DNA from 2 places in the Lacibacterium aquatile genome. Region 2 is predicted to be linked to the other one. Evidence: riboswitches for the same ligand, from Rfam matches in the RefSeq annotation. Region 2 holds a riboswitch; the other holds the start of a gene.
What was found. Region 2 has a riboswitch for manganese ahead of ACFSM5_RS01470 (manganese efflux pump MntP). Riboswitches for the same ligand answer to the same signal wherever they lie in the genome.
Positions count from the first base shown of each region.

Region 1: linked by a shared signal. The riboswitch ahead of ACFSM5_RS13985 (TMEM165/GDT1 family protein) and the one ahead of ACFSM5_RS01470 (manganese efflux pump MntP) in region 2 are both predicted to bind manganese.

Region 1 covers NZ_JBHUIP010000012.1:501,968-509,723, reverse strand. Annotated here, with positions in the region: gene ACFSM5_RS14000 (RsmB/NOP family class I SAM-dependent RNA methyltransferase) at 1-306, opposite strand, end outside; gene htpX (zinc metalloprotease HtpX) at 303-1,226, opposite strand; gene ACFSM5_RS13990 (DUF1674 domain-containing protein) at 1,313-1,492, shown strand; gene ACFSM5_RS13985 (TMEM165/GDT1 family protein) at 1,954-2,529, opposite strand; yybP-ykoY riboswitch at 2,553-2,749, opposite strand; gene ACFSM5_RS13980 (DUF952 domain-containing protein) at 2,857-3,213, shown strand; gene ACFSM5_RS13975 (EAL domain-containing protein) at 3,217-4,512, shown strand; gene ACFSM5_RS13970 (TIGR01459 family HAD-type hydrolase) at 4,520-5,386, shown strand; gene ACFSM5_RS13965 (ABC transporter ATP-binding protein) at 5,477-7,012, shown strand; gene ACFSM5_RS13960 (ABC transporter permease) at 7,002-7,756, shown strand, end outside.
Region 2 covers NZ_JBHUIP010000001.1:296,355-304,110, forward strand. Annotated here, with positions in the region: gene ACFSM5_RS01460 (aldehyde dehydrogenase family protein) at 189-1,619, shown strand; gene ACFSM5_RS01465 (GAF domain-containing protein) at 1,656-2,147, opposite strand; gene ACFSM5_RS01470 (manganese efflux pump MntP) at 2,187-2,753, opposite strand; yybP-ykoY riboswitch at 2,835-2,948, opposite strand; gene ACFSM5_RS01475 (tautomerase family protein) at 2,990-3,205, opposite strand; gene ACFSM5_RS01480 (SDR family oxidoreductase) at 3,225-3,965, opposite strand; gene ACFSM5_RS01485 (LysR family transcriptional regulator) at 4,067-4,960, shown strand; gene ACFSM5_RS01490 (superoxide dismutase) at 5,129-5,731, shown strand; gene ACFSM5_RS01495 (dihydrofolate reductase family protein) at 5,807-6,454, opposite strand; gene ACFSM5_RS01500 (NmrA family NAD(P)-binding protein) at 6,485-7,321, opposite strand; gene ACFSM5_RS01505 (TetR/AcrR family transcriptional regulator) at 7,418-7,756, shown strand, end outside.

The sequences.
Region 1 (7,756 bases), on a different contig from region 2:
GCCCAGGCGCAGCAGATCATGCCCGGCGGCATCGCGCGGCTTCAGTGGTTCACGCAGGCACAGACTCAGCACGGCATCGATGATGCCCAGCTGTCGCAGGCAGGCGGTGACCATGGCGCGGGCAAAGCCGCGGTCGCGCGGCTCCAGCGTATTGAGGCCGGGGTGCTGGGCGAGGGCATCGTCCAGTGCCTGGCGGCGGCGCAGAATCTGGCTCAGAAGCTCGTGGGCGACGACGCGGGCATCGATCCCGCGTGCGCCACCTTCGTTGCTTTGAAGCGGTCGGCTGGTACTGGAACTGTCGCTCATCCCCACGGTCCGTTGGATTTGGAAACCGGGCGACTATAACCGGAAGGAACCGCTGTGCGGGTAAAACCGTCGCGCATCATCTCCATCAGGCGCGCCACGCGGTTGCGGGTCGCTGGATGGGTCGAGAAAAGATTGTCCGCTCCCCGGCCCGACAGCGGGTTGGAGATGAACATATGGGCGGTCGCCGGATTATGTTCGGCCGTCACGTTAAGGGTCCCCTGGGCATAAGCCTCGATCTTCTCCAGAGCGGATGCCAGCGAGCGCGGATTACCGCAGATCTCGGCGCCGACACGGTCCGCTTCATATTCCCGCGTCCGGCTGATCGCCATCTGAACCATGGTCGCGGCCAGCGGGGCAAGGATCATCATCGCCAAGCCACCGATTAATCCCAGCGGATTGGAATTGCCATTCTCGTCCCGGCTGCCGCCAAGCCCCGTGAACATCATCAGATTACCCAGCATGCCGATGGCACCGGCCAAGGTGGCGGTGATGGTCATCATCAGGGTGTCGCGGTTCTTGATATGCGCCAATTCATGGGCGACGACGCCCGCCAGCTCGTCCTTGGTCAGGACGCGCATGATGCCTTCAGTCACCGCGACGGCGGCATTGTCCGGGTTGCGGCCAGTGGCAAAGGCGTTCGGCTGAGCTTCCTGAATCACATAGAGCTTGGGCATCGGGATCTGCGCGCGCTGCGCCAGCCCGGCGACCATGTCGTAGAATTCCGGCGACTGCGCACGCTCGACCGGCTGGGCGCGATACATCGACAGAACAAGCTTGTCGGAGTTCCAATAGGCCATGAGGTTCATCGCACCGGCGACAGCCAGAGCGATCATCATGCCCCCGGACCCACCGATCAGATAGCCGACCGCCGCAAACAGGGCGACCAGGGCGGCCATCAACAGAAATGTGCGAGTGTGCATGGCTTCTAGATGCTCTCCTCTTGGATAGTATGCCTGTTAGACCCTATGTAAGAAACCATCCAATTCGGTCAAGAATAGGACCTCCGATGAGCACGCAAAAACCTGAAGCCAAGCCCCGCACCTTCACCAGCCACGCCCCCAAGGCGGCCGAGGCTGCCCCGGCTCCCGCCCCGGAGAAGAAGGAAGTCGAATACGGTGGCCCCAAAGGTCCCGAACCCACCCGCTATGGCGATTGGGAACGCGGCGGACGGTGCTCGGATTTCTGAGGCTCTTTTTCAAACCAAAACCGTCATGCCCCGGTTTATCCGGGGCATCTCCTCCGGGGGTGCCTCCACACTGGCTCGACCTCTCTTGGACACACTCCCGGAGGAGATCCCCCGAACAAGTCGGGGGATGACGAGGCTGCGTGGAGGCATACCTCCCCTTACGCAAAGTTTTTAAGCAGCGATGCATTTTGTCGCTTGCAAATGCGATCCATTCTCATTATCGAAGAACTCGAGCGGCACATGCGGTGTCCTGCTCGAACCCTTCCGAGCCTTAACCCCGCCTGCCAGCGTCCCGGCAGCGGGGTTTTCTTTTGGGGCAATGCCTCAGAGAATAAAGCACGTCATCCCCGGACTTGATCCGGGGATCTCCCGTGGCCAGACCGCGTCGAGACGCTTTAAAGACTCTCTACGCGGTGCGGCTACACAAGATCCCAGGATCAAGTCCTGGGATGACCGATCATTTATGAACGCCAGATCGGCAGCGCCAGCACGCCCAGCACCACAAACAGAGCCGCCGCCAGCTTGCGGGTGACGTGCAGTGGGATTTTCGCGCTCATGGCACGGCCTGCGAAGACGATGGGCAGATTGACAAGCATCATGCCGAAGATCGATCCGATCATCACGGCGGCAAAGGGTTTGAGGTCGGCGGCCAGCATCACGGTGGCGATCTGGGTCTTGTCGCCCATCTCCAGCATGAAGAAGCCGATCAGGCTGGCGAGGAACGGGCCGAAGCGGCGATCTTTCTGGTCGTCATCGTCCACCTTGTCGGGGATGAGGGTCCAGGCGGCAATGACGATGAAGGACAGGCCGACGCCCCATTGCAGATAATCATAGGGAATACGGGTGGCGACCAAGGCGCCGACAGCCCCGGCAAGCAGATGATTGGCAATCGTCGCAATCAAAATACCCCAGGCCACTGGCCAGGGTCGATTGTACCGGCACGCCAGAATCAAGGCGAACAGCTGGGTCTTATCGCCAATTTCGGCAATAGCGACGGCAGCGGTCGAAGCGGCGGTAGAAAGAAGGAAACTGTCCATAACCAAACGCGAGCCGGGCGACTGAACTCAAGACGAACGGAACTGCAAAATGGCCGCCCGGCTCGGGCTGTCATCTGCTGTACCGTTGGTCTCGCCAGTTGCTGGACAGGGTTTGCACCCATGTCTGGCCCGATCGCGCCATAGCCTTTTGAAACAAGGCCAAGTGTGTTGACGCGAACCCACCAAAAATGGCGGCGGCTACTCCCCAAGGACTAAGCGGCTTATAGCTGGCCCTGCGCGGCGGAGCAAGCCGCTTTGGCTGCGGTTGGGGTGGAACTTCGATTGCAACCCTTTCGTTTAAGGGCGTGGATCGTTATGGTGCCGAGCATGAGCGAAACCCTGATCTATCATCTTGCACGGGCTAAGGAATGGCAGGCAGCCGAGGCTGCGGGCGTCTATCGGGGATCGCCCGAGGATCGCCGCGACGGGTTCCTGCATTTCTCGACCTCTGCCGCCATCAAGCAGAGTGCGGCGAAACACCGCGCGGGCGAAGCCGATCTGCTGCTCGTGGAAGTGAATGCCGAACCGCTGGCCGCCGATATCAAATGGGAAGGGTCCGCCTCACGCGGCGCTATTCTTTTCCCCCATCTCTATGGCGACCTGCCCTTGAGCGCCGTCACCCGCATCGCCCCGCTTCCGCTGGATGAGGCGACAGGCCTGCATATCTTCCCGGATTGGTTCTGACGCATGCTCGGTTTCATCGCCCCCATCGCTTATGCGGCAGTTGCGTTTGTCGTGATGTTTGCCGCGCCGTCGGTCCTGGGCGATGGGCCGGTGCTCGATGCCAATACCTTGGGCATCCTGCTGGGGGTGATCATCCTGATCAGTGGCTTCCTGGTGCAGGAGATCATCACCCGCCGCAGTCAGGCCAATCAGACCCGTACCCGCTTCCGCGCCCTGCTGGAGCAGATGTCGCTACTGCGTGAGGAAGTCCGTGCACTGCGGGATGGCCAGCGCGCCGCCAGCGCTGCCGGCGGCGATGCTGCGGAGATCGAGACCGTTGTCGCCGAGATGCGGATGCTGAAGACGCTGGTCAATCAGATCGGCACCGGCCCCGCGCGCTCTGCTGCTGCACCGGCAGCCGCCCGTCCGGCCGCAGCTGGCGGATCGGGCATCGCGCCCATCGGTCCTGCTTCGGGTACCCAGATGCCTGCCGGGCTGCCGCCGCTCTCCAATGCCTTCGCGCCCGAGCCCGAAGGTGAGCCGATGGATTACGCCGACACCCGCAGCGACGAGGAGGTGATCCTCGACGTGGTGCGCGAGGCCCTGGCCGAGGAGCGGATGGAGCTGTCGCTACAGCCTATCGTGTCGCTGCCCTCGCGCCGTCTTGCCGTCTGGGAATGTCAGGCGACGGTGCGTACCGCCGAAGGCCTGTCCGTGCCGCCGGAAACCTATGCCGCGGTGGCGGAGCGCGCGGGCTTGGCCGCAACCATCAACAATATGCTGCTGGTGCGCTCGGTCCAGTTCGTGCGCCGCATGCGCCGCCAGAAGGCGACCATCGGCTATATCTGCCCGATCGCGGGCGAAACCCTGCGTGACCGCGCCTTCTTCGCCGACTTCTTAGGGTTTATGCAGGAAAATCGCGATCTGGCCGGCCTGCTCTCTTTCTCCATCGGACAGCAGGACGTTTTCCATTTCGACGCTCGCACCGATGCCGATGTGACGGCTCTGGGCGGTCTCGGCTTCCGCTTTGTGCTGGATAAGGTGTCCAACCTCGACCTCTTTGTCAGCGATCTGTCGAACAAGGGTTTCCGCACCGTGAAGATCCCGGCGCATATGCTGCTGGCCAAACACGGCAAGATCTCAGATCCGCGTGCCTTGAAGCGCAAGCTCGATACCGGAGCCATCGACATCATGGTCTCGGGCGTTGTGGCGGATAATGAACTTGTCGATCTGCTCGATTTTGCAGTCGACTATGGACAAGGCGCGCTGTTTGGGGCATCCCGTCCCGCCGAGAGCAAGTCCGAGATCCTTTACCGGTAACTGACCCATGATTCGCACGATTGCGGGTGTCGCGGAAATCGCCGACGCCTATGACGGTTTCATCATCGACCTTTGGGGTGTGCTGCATGACGGCGCCTCGCCCTATCCCGACAGCCGGGCGGCGCTGCTGGCGTTGAAGGCGGCGGGCAAGCACGTGGTGCTGCTTTCCAACGCCCCGCGCCCCTCGGCCGATGTGCAGATCCGCATGCGCGAAATGGGCTTTGCCGATGATGATTATAATCATCTGCTGACCTCGGGCGAGGATACGCGCACCCATCTGCGCACTCGTCCCGACGATTTCTATAAGAGCCTGGGGCAGAAGTATTTCCTGCTGGGCCTGCCGCGCGATGTGAACATCCTGCACGGGGTGCCCGGCACCCGCGTCATGGATGTCCGCGAGGCGGATTATGTCATCAATACCGGCGTCGAGCTGGGCGAGACCCTGGAAACCGCGCTACCGGTGCTGGAGCCTGCGCTGGCCAAGGGCCTGCCGATGGTCTGCGCCAATCCCGACATCACCATCGTGACGCGCGGCAAGGTCGAGGTTTGCGCCGGGCTGCTGGCCGACTGGTACGAAAAGGGCGGCGGCAAGGTCCGCTATCACGGCAAGCCGCACCCGGGCGTCTATCAGACCTGCTTCAAGGATCTGGGCCTCTCCGACCCCAAGCGCGTGCTCGCCATCGGCGATGGCCTCAAGACCGATATCAAGGGCGCCAACCGCGCGGGTTGCGACAGTTTGCTGATCGCGGGCGGTGTGCATGCCAACGAACTGGGGGCCAAGCCGGGGCATCTGCCCGATCTGGCACGGCTTTCGCAATTGGCCAAAGAGGAACAGGCGACGCCGACGTATGTCGCGTCCGTCTTCCGCTGGTAAGGCGGGTTTCGCATTGCAGACCCGCCCGCCTCATGCCAGCGTAAACTTTGACCGACTGGACAAAAATAAGGCAGGGGAGGCGGCGGGGAGATGAGTGACCAGGGAACGGACGCACCGCGCCTGCGCCTGTCCGGCATTACCAAACAATTCCCCGGCACACGGGCGAACGACGACGTCTCCCTGTCGCTGCTGCCGGGCGAGATCCATGCGCTGCTGGGCGAAAACGGCGCCGGTAAGTCGACGCTGGTCAAGATCGTCTATGGCCTGCTGGCGGCCGATGCCGGAACGGTCGAATGGGAAGGCGAGGCCGTTGCCTTCGATGGTCCTGCCGCTGCCCGCGCCGCCGGGATCGGCATGGTGTTCCAGCATTTCTCGCTGTTCGAGACGCTGACCGTCGCCGAGAATATCGCCCTGGCCCTGCCCGCCGATCAGGGCGGCAAGGAACTGCCTGCCCGCATTTCCGAGGTCGCGGCCCGCTATGGCCTTGCACTCGATCCCCACCGCCCGGTGCATGCGCTCTCGACCGGGGAGCGGCAGCGGGTGGAGATCGTGCGCTGCCTGCTGCAGGAACCGCGCCTGCTGATCATGGACGAGCCTACCTCGGTTCTGACCCCACAGGAAGCCGACACCCTGTTCGAGACCCTGCGCAAGCTGGCGTCCGAGGGCTGCACCATCCTCTATATCAGCCATAAGCTCGACGAGATCCGGGCTTTGTGCGAACGCGCGACCATCCTGCGCGGCGGCAAGGTGGTCGGCACCGCGAACCCGCGCGAGGTTTCGGCCAAGCAATTGGCGGAAATGATGATCGGCGGCTTGCTGACCCCACCAGACCGCAGCCACAAGATCCAGGGGCGGGATTTCCGTCTCAAAGTCAGCACCATGACCCTGCCCGCCGATCAGCCCTTCGGCGTCGATCTGCAGCGCATCGATTTCCAGGTGCGACCGGGCGAGATTCTGGGCATCGCAGGCTTGGCCGGATCGGGGCAAGGCGAGCTGCTGTCGGCCTTGGGGGGCGAGCGTCTGGTCGAGCCCGATACCATCCGCTTCGATGGGCAGTTCATGGGGCAGTTGGATGTGGCCGAGCGGCGCAGGCTGGGCCTTGCCTATGTACCCGAGGAGCGTCTGGGCCGCAGTGCCGTGCCGGATATGAGCCTTGCGGACAATATGCTGCTGTCGGGCTGGCAGGATGGTGCGCTGGTGCAGAAGGGCATGATCAAGCCCGCCGAGGCGACCAGCGCCGCTGAAAAGGTTATCCGGGCTTTCCGGGTCGCAGCCACCGGCCCAGCCGCCCTGGCCCGCCGCCTGTCGGGTGGCAATCTGCAGAAATTCATCATGGGGCGCGAGATCGGGCGGACGCCCAAGGTGCTGATCTGCGCCAATCCGACCTGGGGCGTGGATGCGGGCGCGGCGGCGCAGATCCATCAGGCGCTGCTGGATCTGGCGCGCAAGGGAACCTCCCTCGTCGTGATTTCGACCGATCTGGATGAGCTGTTTGCGCTCAGTGACAAGATGGCTGTGCTTTATCATGGCCGCCTGTCCGAAGCCCTGCCCTTGAGCGAGTTGAGTGTGGAACGTGTGGGCCTGATGATGGGCGGTAATTTTGCCGGGGATAGTGATGCGGCTTGATCTTATTCCCCGCCAGTCGACACCCGCCTGGGCGATCTATGGCACGCCGATCCTGGCGATTTTCCTGACCGTTGTAGCAGGCGCGATCCTGTTCGCGATCTTAGGCTTCAATCCCTGGCAGGCGCTGCATGGCTTCTTCATCGATCCGATCTCGACCGAATATGGCCTGACCGAACTGGGCGTCAAAGCAACCCCGCTGGCCCTGATCGCGGTCGGTCTGTCCATCGGCTTCCGCGCCGGGGTCTGGAACATCGGGGCCGAGGGGCAGCTCACGGTCGGCGCGATCTGCGCGGGCGGCGTCGCCCTGGCTTTCTGGGGCGATGAGGGCTGGTGGACCCTGCCGTTGATGCTGATGGCTGGTCTTGCAGGGGGCGCGGCCTATGCCGCGATCCCGGCCTTCCTGCGTACCCGCTTCCATGCCAACGAGATCCTGGTCAGCCTGATGATGACCTATGTCGCGCAGCTGTGGCTCGCCCTGCTGGTGCAGGGTCCCTGGCGCGACCCGCAAGGCTATAACTTCCCGCAGAGCCGCATGTTCGGTGCCGACTCCCTGCTGCCGGTGCTGGTCGAAGGATCGCGCCTGCATCTGGGTGCACTCGCCGCCCTGCTGGTGGTGGCAGCGGCCACGGTCCTGCTGTCCCGTGCCTTCATCGGCTATCAGGTCAAGGTGATCGGCCTTGCCCCGGCGGCGGCCAGCTTTGCCGGTTTCTCCGCCAAGAAGATCATCTGGTTCTGTCTGCTGGT
Region 2 (7,756 bases):
ACACCAGAAAAGGGCTGTCCGCCCGCAGGAAGAAGGGCAGAAACGCTGAAGTTTCCTGCTTTTTTGGGCCGGCATCACCTTTGGCGGTATTCAGATGCGGCAAAGCCTGATTTCCGCCTACCCATCGCAATTTCGTCACGGATGCCGTTTTCGATAGGATCGAGCGATTGCGCCTATAGGAGAGACTGATGACACACGCCTTGCAGTTCTATATCGACGGTGCCTGGGTAGATCCGGCCGTCCCCAACCCTCTCGATGTGATCGATCCGTCGACCGAAGATGCTTTCGCGCAGATCTCCCTTGGCAGCCAGACCGATGTGGCTAAAGCCGTTGCCGCCGCCAAACGCGCCTTTCAGACCTATGGCTTTTCCAGCGTCAAGGAACGCCTGGACCTTTTGCAGCAGATCATCGCCGTCTATAAGAAGCGCAGCGCCGATCTGGCCGATGCGGTATCGCGCGAGATGGGCGCACCCCGCCCCTTCGCCCTACGCTCCCAGGTCGGTATCGGCCTTGCCCACCTCTCCAAGATCGCCGAGGTGCTGAGCAGCTATAAGTTCGAGGAAAAGCGCGGCTCCTCTTTGATCGTCAAGGAGCCCATCGGGGTGGTCGGCCTGATCACTCCCTGGAACTGGCCGCTGAACCAGATCACCTGCAAGGTCGGCCCCGCGCTTGCCGCTGGCTGCACCATGGTGCTGAAGCCCAGCGAGATCGCCCCGCTCGATGCTATAATCTTTGCTGAGATCCTGCATGAGGCAGGCGTGCCGAAGGGCGTCTTCAATCTCGTCAATGGCGACGGTCCGACGGTCGGCCAGGCGCTTTCCACCCACCCCGATATCGATATGGTGTCCTTCACCGGATCGACCCGCGCCGGCATCCAGGTCGCCCGCTCAGCCGCCGAAACGGTCAAGCGCGTGGCGCAGGAGCTGGGTGGCAAGTCGGCGAATATCCTGCTGCCCGATGTCGATTTCGCCAAGGCTGTCGCAGAAGGCGTCGAGAATTGCTTTGGCAATAGCGGCCAGTCCTGCAACGCTCCCACCCGTATGCTCGTCCCCCGTGCCCGCCGCGATGAGGTCGTGCAGCATGCCAAGGCAGCGGCTGAACGCTTCGTGGTCGGCCCGGCAGATGCAGACGGCACGATGCTGGGCCCAGTCGTGAGCCAGGTGCAGTTCGACAAGATCCAGGATCTGATCGAAAGCGGCATCAAAGAAGGCGCAACACTCGTCGCAGGCGGTCCTGGCCGTCCGGCGGGCCTCAATCACGGCTATTTCATCCGGCCGACCGTCTTTGCCGATGTGACACCAGAGATGCGGATCGCGCGGGAGGAGATCTTCGGCCCGGTTCTGTCGATCCTGAATTACGACAGCGTCGATGAGGCGGTGGCAATCGGCAACGATACGCCCTATGGCCTCGCCTCCTACGTCCAGGGCAAGGATATGGACGCTGTGCGGGCCGTCGCCCGCAAGATGCGCAGCGGCAATGTCTATCTCAACGATCCCGCCTGGGATGCGGGGCTGCCGTTCGGTGGCTATAAGCAGTCGGGCAACGGCCGCGAATATGCCGAATATGGCCTGGAGGACTTCCTGGAGATCAAGGGCATCGCCGGTTACGACGCCGCCTGATAAGGAAAAGGGGCAGCCAATCGGCTGCCCCTTTTTTCAGATCTCGCTGGCTGCCAGGAAGATCTCCACCAGCCGTTCCATCCCGGCCTGATCGTCGGCATCGAAACGCGCCGGGATGGGGGCATCGAGATCGAGCACCCCCAACACCTTGCCCCCCTTGATCAGCGGGACCACCAGTTCGGAGCGCGAAGCGGCGTCGCAGGCGATATGACCGGGGAAGGCATGCACATCTTCGACCAGCATCGTCGAACGTTTGGCAACCGAGGTTCCACAGACCCCGCGCCCCACTTGAATACGCACACAGGCAGGCTTGCCCTGGAACGGGCCCAGCACCAGCTCGTCCGGCGATTTCAAGAAATAAAAGCCCGCCCAGTTCAGATCCGGCAGACTGGTGAAGATCAGCGCGGACATGTTTGCCGCATTGGCGATGGCGTCGCTTTCGCCCTGCAACAGGGCTTCCAGCATCTGCCCAAGCTCGCGGTAGGTCTCGGGCTTATTGTCGTGGGACAGGGTGGCGGCTTCAAACATCGGCGGTTTCCTCGTGCGGTCGACTGAAGGCTGATAGCACTAGGCCGACGTATGTTCGATAACGATCTTGATGCCGATGGCGATCAGGGCAATACCGCCCAGGATTTCCGCCCGGCGGCCCAGCAGAGGCCCCGCCTTCTTGCCGATCAAAACCCCACTGAAAGCGACAGCGGTCGTGACGACGCCGATGATGACGCAGGCCAGCACGATATTCACATCGACGACCGCAAGGCCCACACCGACCGCCGTCGCATCGATGCTGGTCGCCAGCGCCGTCAGGATCAGTTGCATGGGGCCAAGCTGCCCCTTCTTAGGGGCCTCTTCCGCCTCGACCGTCGAAAAGCCCTGACGGATCATGTTGCCGCCGACGAGCGCCAGCAGCGTAAAGGCGATCCAATGGTCGACAAAGGCGAACCAGCTGGATACCGCCAGCCCCATCGCCCAGCCGAACGCCGGGGTAATCGCTTCAAAGAAACCGAAATAGAGGCCAACCCGCAGGGCATCCTTGAAACGCGGCTTATCGGCGGCGGCGCCCTTGCCGACAGCAGCGGCGAAAGCATCGACGGACAGGCTGAGACCGAGGACGGTCAGCGTGGCGACATTCATCTTGAAAAAAGCTCCGAGGCCAAGGACCGACGGCGGACGGTTCGGTGGCCTTATGCCCGAACTTCCGCCGTTGGTCTCGCCAAGCACCCGGTGAACCGGTGCCGCCTGCGCCACGGAAACCCGAAGGTCTACCGAGTGTGTTGACGCAGGCCCCTCCTTGAAAAAGGAAGAAGGCTACTCCCCAAAGACGTCCTGACCCTAAGGACCGGGAGCGCTGCCGTCAACCTGTCATTGCCCTAAAGTTCTTTGGCGCGATAGGCATCCGGCAGGATGAAAACCTCGTCCGCGCGCCCGTACCCGCCGTCCTTGACCTCCTCGATCAGGACCATCGTGTGCGGTCTGGCGGCTTCGGAAAAATACTCCACCAGCAAATCGGTCATGCGGTGAGTGATCTCGGCCTTCTGCGCCATGGTGAGGGCGGCTTCGGGCGTTTTGATATTGATGAAGGGCATGGGATTTCCTTTTTATCGTTTAGACAGCGCCGCCATTGGCGCGGATCGTCTGGCCGCTGACCCATCCGCTATCGGGACTGGCGAGGAAGGCTGCGAGCCCGGCGATATCCTCGGGCTGCCCCAGGCGCCCCTGCGGATTGAGTTTGGTGATCGCCTCCACCTGGGCATCGGTTTTGCCGGTCAGGAACAGATCGGTTTCGACTGGCCCCGGCGCGATGGCATTCACGGTGATTCCCCGTGGGCCAAGTTCCTTGGCGGCAATGTGAGTAAGGGCCTCCACTGCCGCCTTGGTCGCGGCATAGACCCCGTAGGTCGGTTGATAGAGTCCAACCACGCTGGAGGAGAAATTGATGATCCGGCCGCCATCGCGCAGCCGCCTGCCCGCCTCGCGCATCCCCCGGAAAACGCCGCCCAGGTTGATGTCAACCTGCCGCTGATAGAGCGCATCGTCGCTCTGCGCGATGGGAGCCAGCGCCATGATCCCGGCATTATTGACCAGGATATCAACACCCCCGAAGGCGGCTGCGGCAGCATCGAACAGATTGGGAAGCGCCGCAGGATCGGTGATGTCCGCCTGCACAGCGATAGCGCGGCCACCGTCAGAGGCGATGTCACCGGCAAGATCCTCTGCCGCCTGCTTACCGCCCGCATAGTTGATGACGACGGCAATGCCATCCTTGGACAGGCGCCGGGCAATTGCAGTACCGATCCCTCTGGAAGATCCGGTGATGATCGCGACACGGTTCGTTTGAGTGGTCATGAGTTTGCTCCCTCTTGGATAAGAGGAAGTTAGGGACGCATCACAAATCGAACAATCCATCCATATTTGACAACTAAGTTCGCCTATGATGAACAATAAGAATGGATCGTCTGGATCGCCTGAACCTGTTTGTCCGTGTTGTCGAAAGGCGCAGCTTTTCCGCTGCCGCGTCGGACCTGAAGCTCGCCCGCTCCACCGCCACCGAAGCCATCAAGCAGCTTGAGGGCGATCTGGGCGTCCGGCTGCTGGACAGAACCACCCGCCATGTGACGCCCACGCTGGACGGGCAAGCCTTCTATCAGAAATGCCTGTCGATCCTGTCGGAGGTTGAAGAGGCAGAGAACGCCTTCCGCGACGCGCAACCGCGGGGCCTGCTGCGTATCGATGCCCATCCCCTGCTGACCCAACGTTTCCTGCTGCCAAGACTGAGGGAGTTTCTTGACCGCCACCCGCTGATCGATCTCCAGATCGGTCAGGGCGACCGGCTGGTGGATCTGGTGCGCGAGGGCGTGGACTGCGTCATCCGGTCAGGCGAGGCCGAGGATAGCGGGCTCATCGTGCGCAAGCTTGGCGCGATCACCGAGATCACCTGCGCCAGTCCGCGTTATCTGGCGGATTACGGCACTCCGGAAAGACCGGAGGATCTGGCGCAGCATCGGTCGGTCGGGTTCCTGTCGTCGCGCACCGGGCAGGTCATGCCGCTGGATCTCATGGTCGACGGAAAGCTGCAGCTTTTCCAGCTGCAGAGCCGCGTCACCGTCAATAACTCCGACACCATGGCCGAACTGGCGCGCCTGGGCTTCGGGCTGTTTCAGGCCCCGCGATATCGGTTGCAGCAGGACCTCTTGGACGGGACGCTGGTCGAAGTCCTGCCCGACTATCTGCCGCCGCCGACCCCGCTCAACGCGCTTTATCCCCAGAACCGCCATACGGCCCCTCGGCTGCGGGTCTTTCTGGAATGGGTCGGCGGGATCTTTCGGGACGCGGACCTTTAGACGCAGCAGATATTTTTTTTTTCAGCTTCCCATGATTGGGAAGATTGTAGATGCCTCTCATTCGCGCCATGTTTCGACATATTGAAGACGCTATTCAAGCGTACGGATTCGGAAGGTATTTCGCGACTTATCACTGATGCAGACGCCAATTCAGGCGAGGAGTACATCATGGCTTTCGAACTGCCCACCCTGCCCTATTCCTATAATGCCCTTGCAGAACGCGGTATGGGTCAGGAGACGCTGGAGCTTCATCACGGCAAGCATCATCAGGCTTACGTGACGGCCCTGAATAATTTCGTGGACAAGAACGCCGACCTCCAGGGCAAGTCCCTTGAGGAGATCATCGCCTTCTCCCATGGCAAGGCCGATCTGGCGCCGGTTTTCAACAATGCCGGGCAGCATTGGAACCACATCCACTTCTGGAAGGCCCTGTCGGCCAGCGGCGGTAAGATCCCCGGCCGTCTGGAAGCCAAGCTGATCGAGGATTTCGGATCGATCGAGAAGTTCAAGGAAGCCTTCACCCAGGCCGCCATCAGCCAGTTTGGCTCGGGTTGGGCGTGGCTGGTGCTGGGTAAGGACGGCAAGCTGAAGGCCGTGAAGTCGCCCAACGGCTCGAACCCGCTTGCGTCAGATGACGGCAAGCCGATCCTCGGCCTCGATGTCTGGGAACACAGCTACTATCTGGATTTCCGCAACCGTCGCCCGGACTATGTGAGCAACTTCCTCGACAAGCTCGCCAACTACGAGTTCGCCGAAGCCAACCTCGGCTAATCGCGATAGATGATGATGGGGAGCCAGCGGCCGCATGGCACCTGGCTCCCCATGTCATTTTGAGCAATGCCGCCTCTACTTCTCCAGGCCGAAGCTTCCGACCTCGACTGCTCCGGCCCGCTCATAATAGGCGATCAGGATGCCGTTCGGAGAGGTGGTGGAAGAGATCAGCCGGAAGGTGCCGGGCATGGCGCCGGTCCCGAACAGCCGCTTCCCCTTGCCCAGTAGGACCGGGAAGATCATCAGGCGGAATTCATCAATCAGGTCTGCTGCCAACAGCGTCTGGATCAGGTCGCTTGAGCCCTGAATCAGCAGCATCGGCCCATCCTGCTTCTTAAGCTCTCGCAGGGCGCCGACAACATCATTGCCCAGGGCCTTGCTGTTCTGCCACCCCAGGGTCGACGGTGTATGCGTTGCGACATATTTGGTGGTGCGATTGAACTTATCGGCAATCGGCGCATCCATCTCGCTATAGTTTTCCGCCGAAGGGCCGGTGCCAATCCGTGGCCAATGACCCGCGAAAATATCGTAGGTCCGGCGCCCCAGCAGCAGATCGAAAGGTTCGGCAATGGTTGCCCCGATGGCCGCCCCTGCGGCCTCGTCGAACAGTGGGACCGTCCAGCCCTCCAGATCGAAACCTCCCGAGGGGTCTTCTCCCTTGCCGCCCGGTGCCTGCATCACGCCGTCGAGACTCACGAAGACTGCTGCCACTATTTTTCGCATTTGATTTATTCCTCAATAGGTTAGATCGGCTTACGCGCCGGTGTCCCAGACGCCGGTTTCCGCTGTGCGCGCGACATATTCCTGGAAGCTGCGGGGCGCCCGGCCCAGAACCCGAGCCACGCCGTCCTGCACCACCGCATTCCGGCCGTCGAGAACGTCGGCAAACAGCATGCGCATCAGCGGCACGACATAGTCGGGCAGCGGCATGCTCGCGAGTTCAGCCAGGAATGGCTCCAGCGGCACGGGAACAAAACGAATGTTGCGCTTGAGATGGTCGGAGAGGATGTCGGCGACCTCGACAAAGCGGAGGGACTCCGGCCCCGTCAGCTCGTAGACCTGCCGCTCGTGCCCCGGCTGCGTCAGCACGGCGACGGCGACATCGGCAATATCCTCGGCATCAACGAAGGGCTCAGGAATCTCTCCGGCGGGCAGTGCCAGTTCGCCGGTCATGACGCCGTCCAGCAGAAAACTCTCGCTGAAGTTCTGATTGAACCAGCTGGCACGCAGGATAGTCCAATCCTGCACGGCGGCTTGAACATTCGCTTCACCGCGTTGGGCAGCCTCCTCGCCCCGACCGGAAAGCAGCACGACCCGCTGGATCCCCTTGCTGGCGGCTAGCCTAGCAAGTTCCCCCACCGCCTCCGCACCGCCCGGCAGGCCAATATCCGGGTAGTAGGTCACATAGAGGGCACCGGCACCGTCGATGGCCTCCCCCCAGGCTCCAGCGTTCTCCCAATCGAAGGCAGGAGTCGTCGAGCGGGATGCCAGACGGTAGTTCCGCCCCAGTTTCTCCAGGCGTTCTGCCAGACGACCGCCGGTCTTGCCGCCGCCACCCAGGATCACAATCGGTTTATTCGTCGAGGTCATCGGTATCTCCGTACAAATGTGAGTGAAGCTCATATTTGTAATGTGATGAACCCTCATATATAGTCTGTCAAGGACAAACATGAGGACCCCTCACATATGGCAGAAGAATCGACCAACGCCCCTGCCATCCGAAGTGGCCGGATTCCGACCCAGGCCCGCGCCCGGCAACGGGTTGAAAAGATCATGGAGATTGCGACGGAACTCATCGTCGAGCAGGGCGATGCCATGCGGATGAGCGAGCTGGCCCAACGGGCGGGCATCCCCATCGGATCGCTCTATCAATATTTTCCGGATAAGGCCGCGGTCGTCGCCAGCCTTGCCCATCGTTTCAACGATGAAGGCAGCCGCTGTGTCGCAGAAGCGCTCGGCAGCGTTCAGGCGATCAAAGATCTAGGACCCTGCCTGGGCGAGATCGTCGATGGCTTCTATGAGATG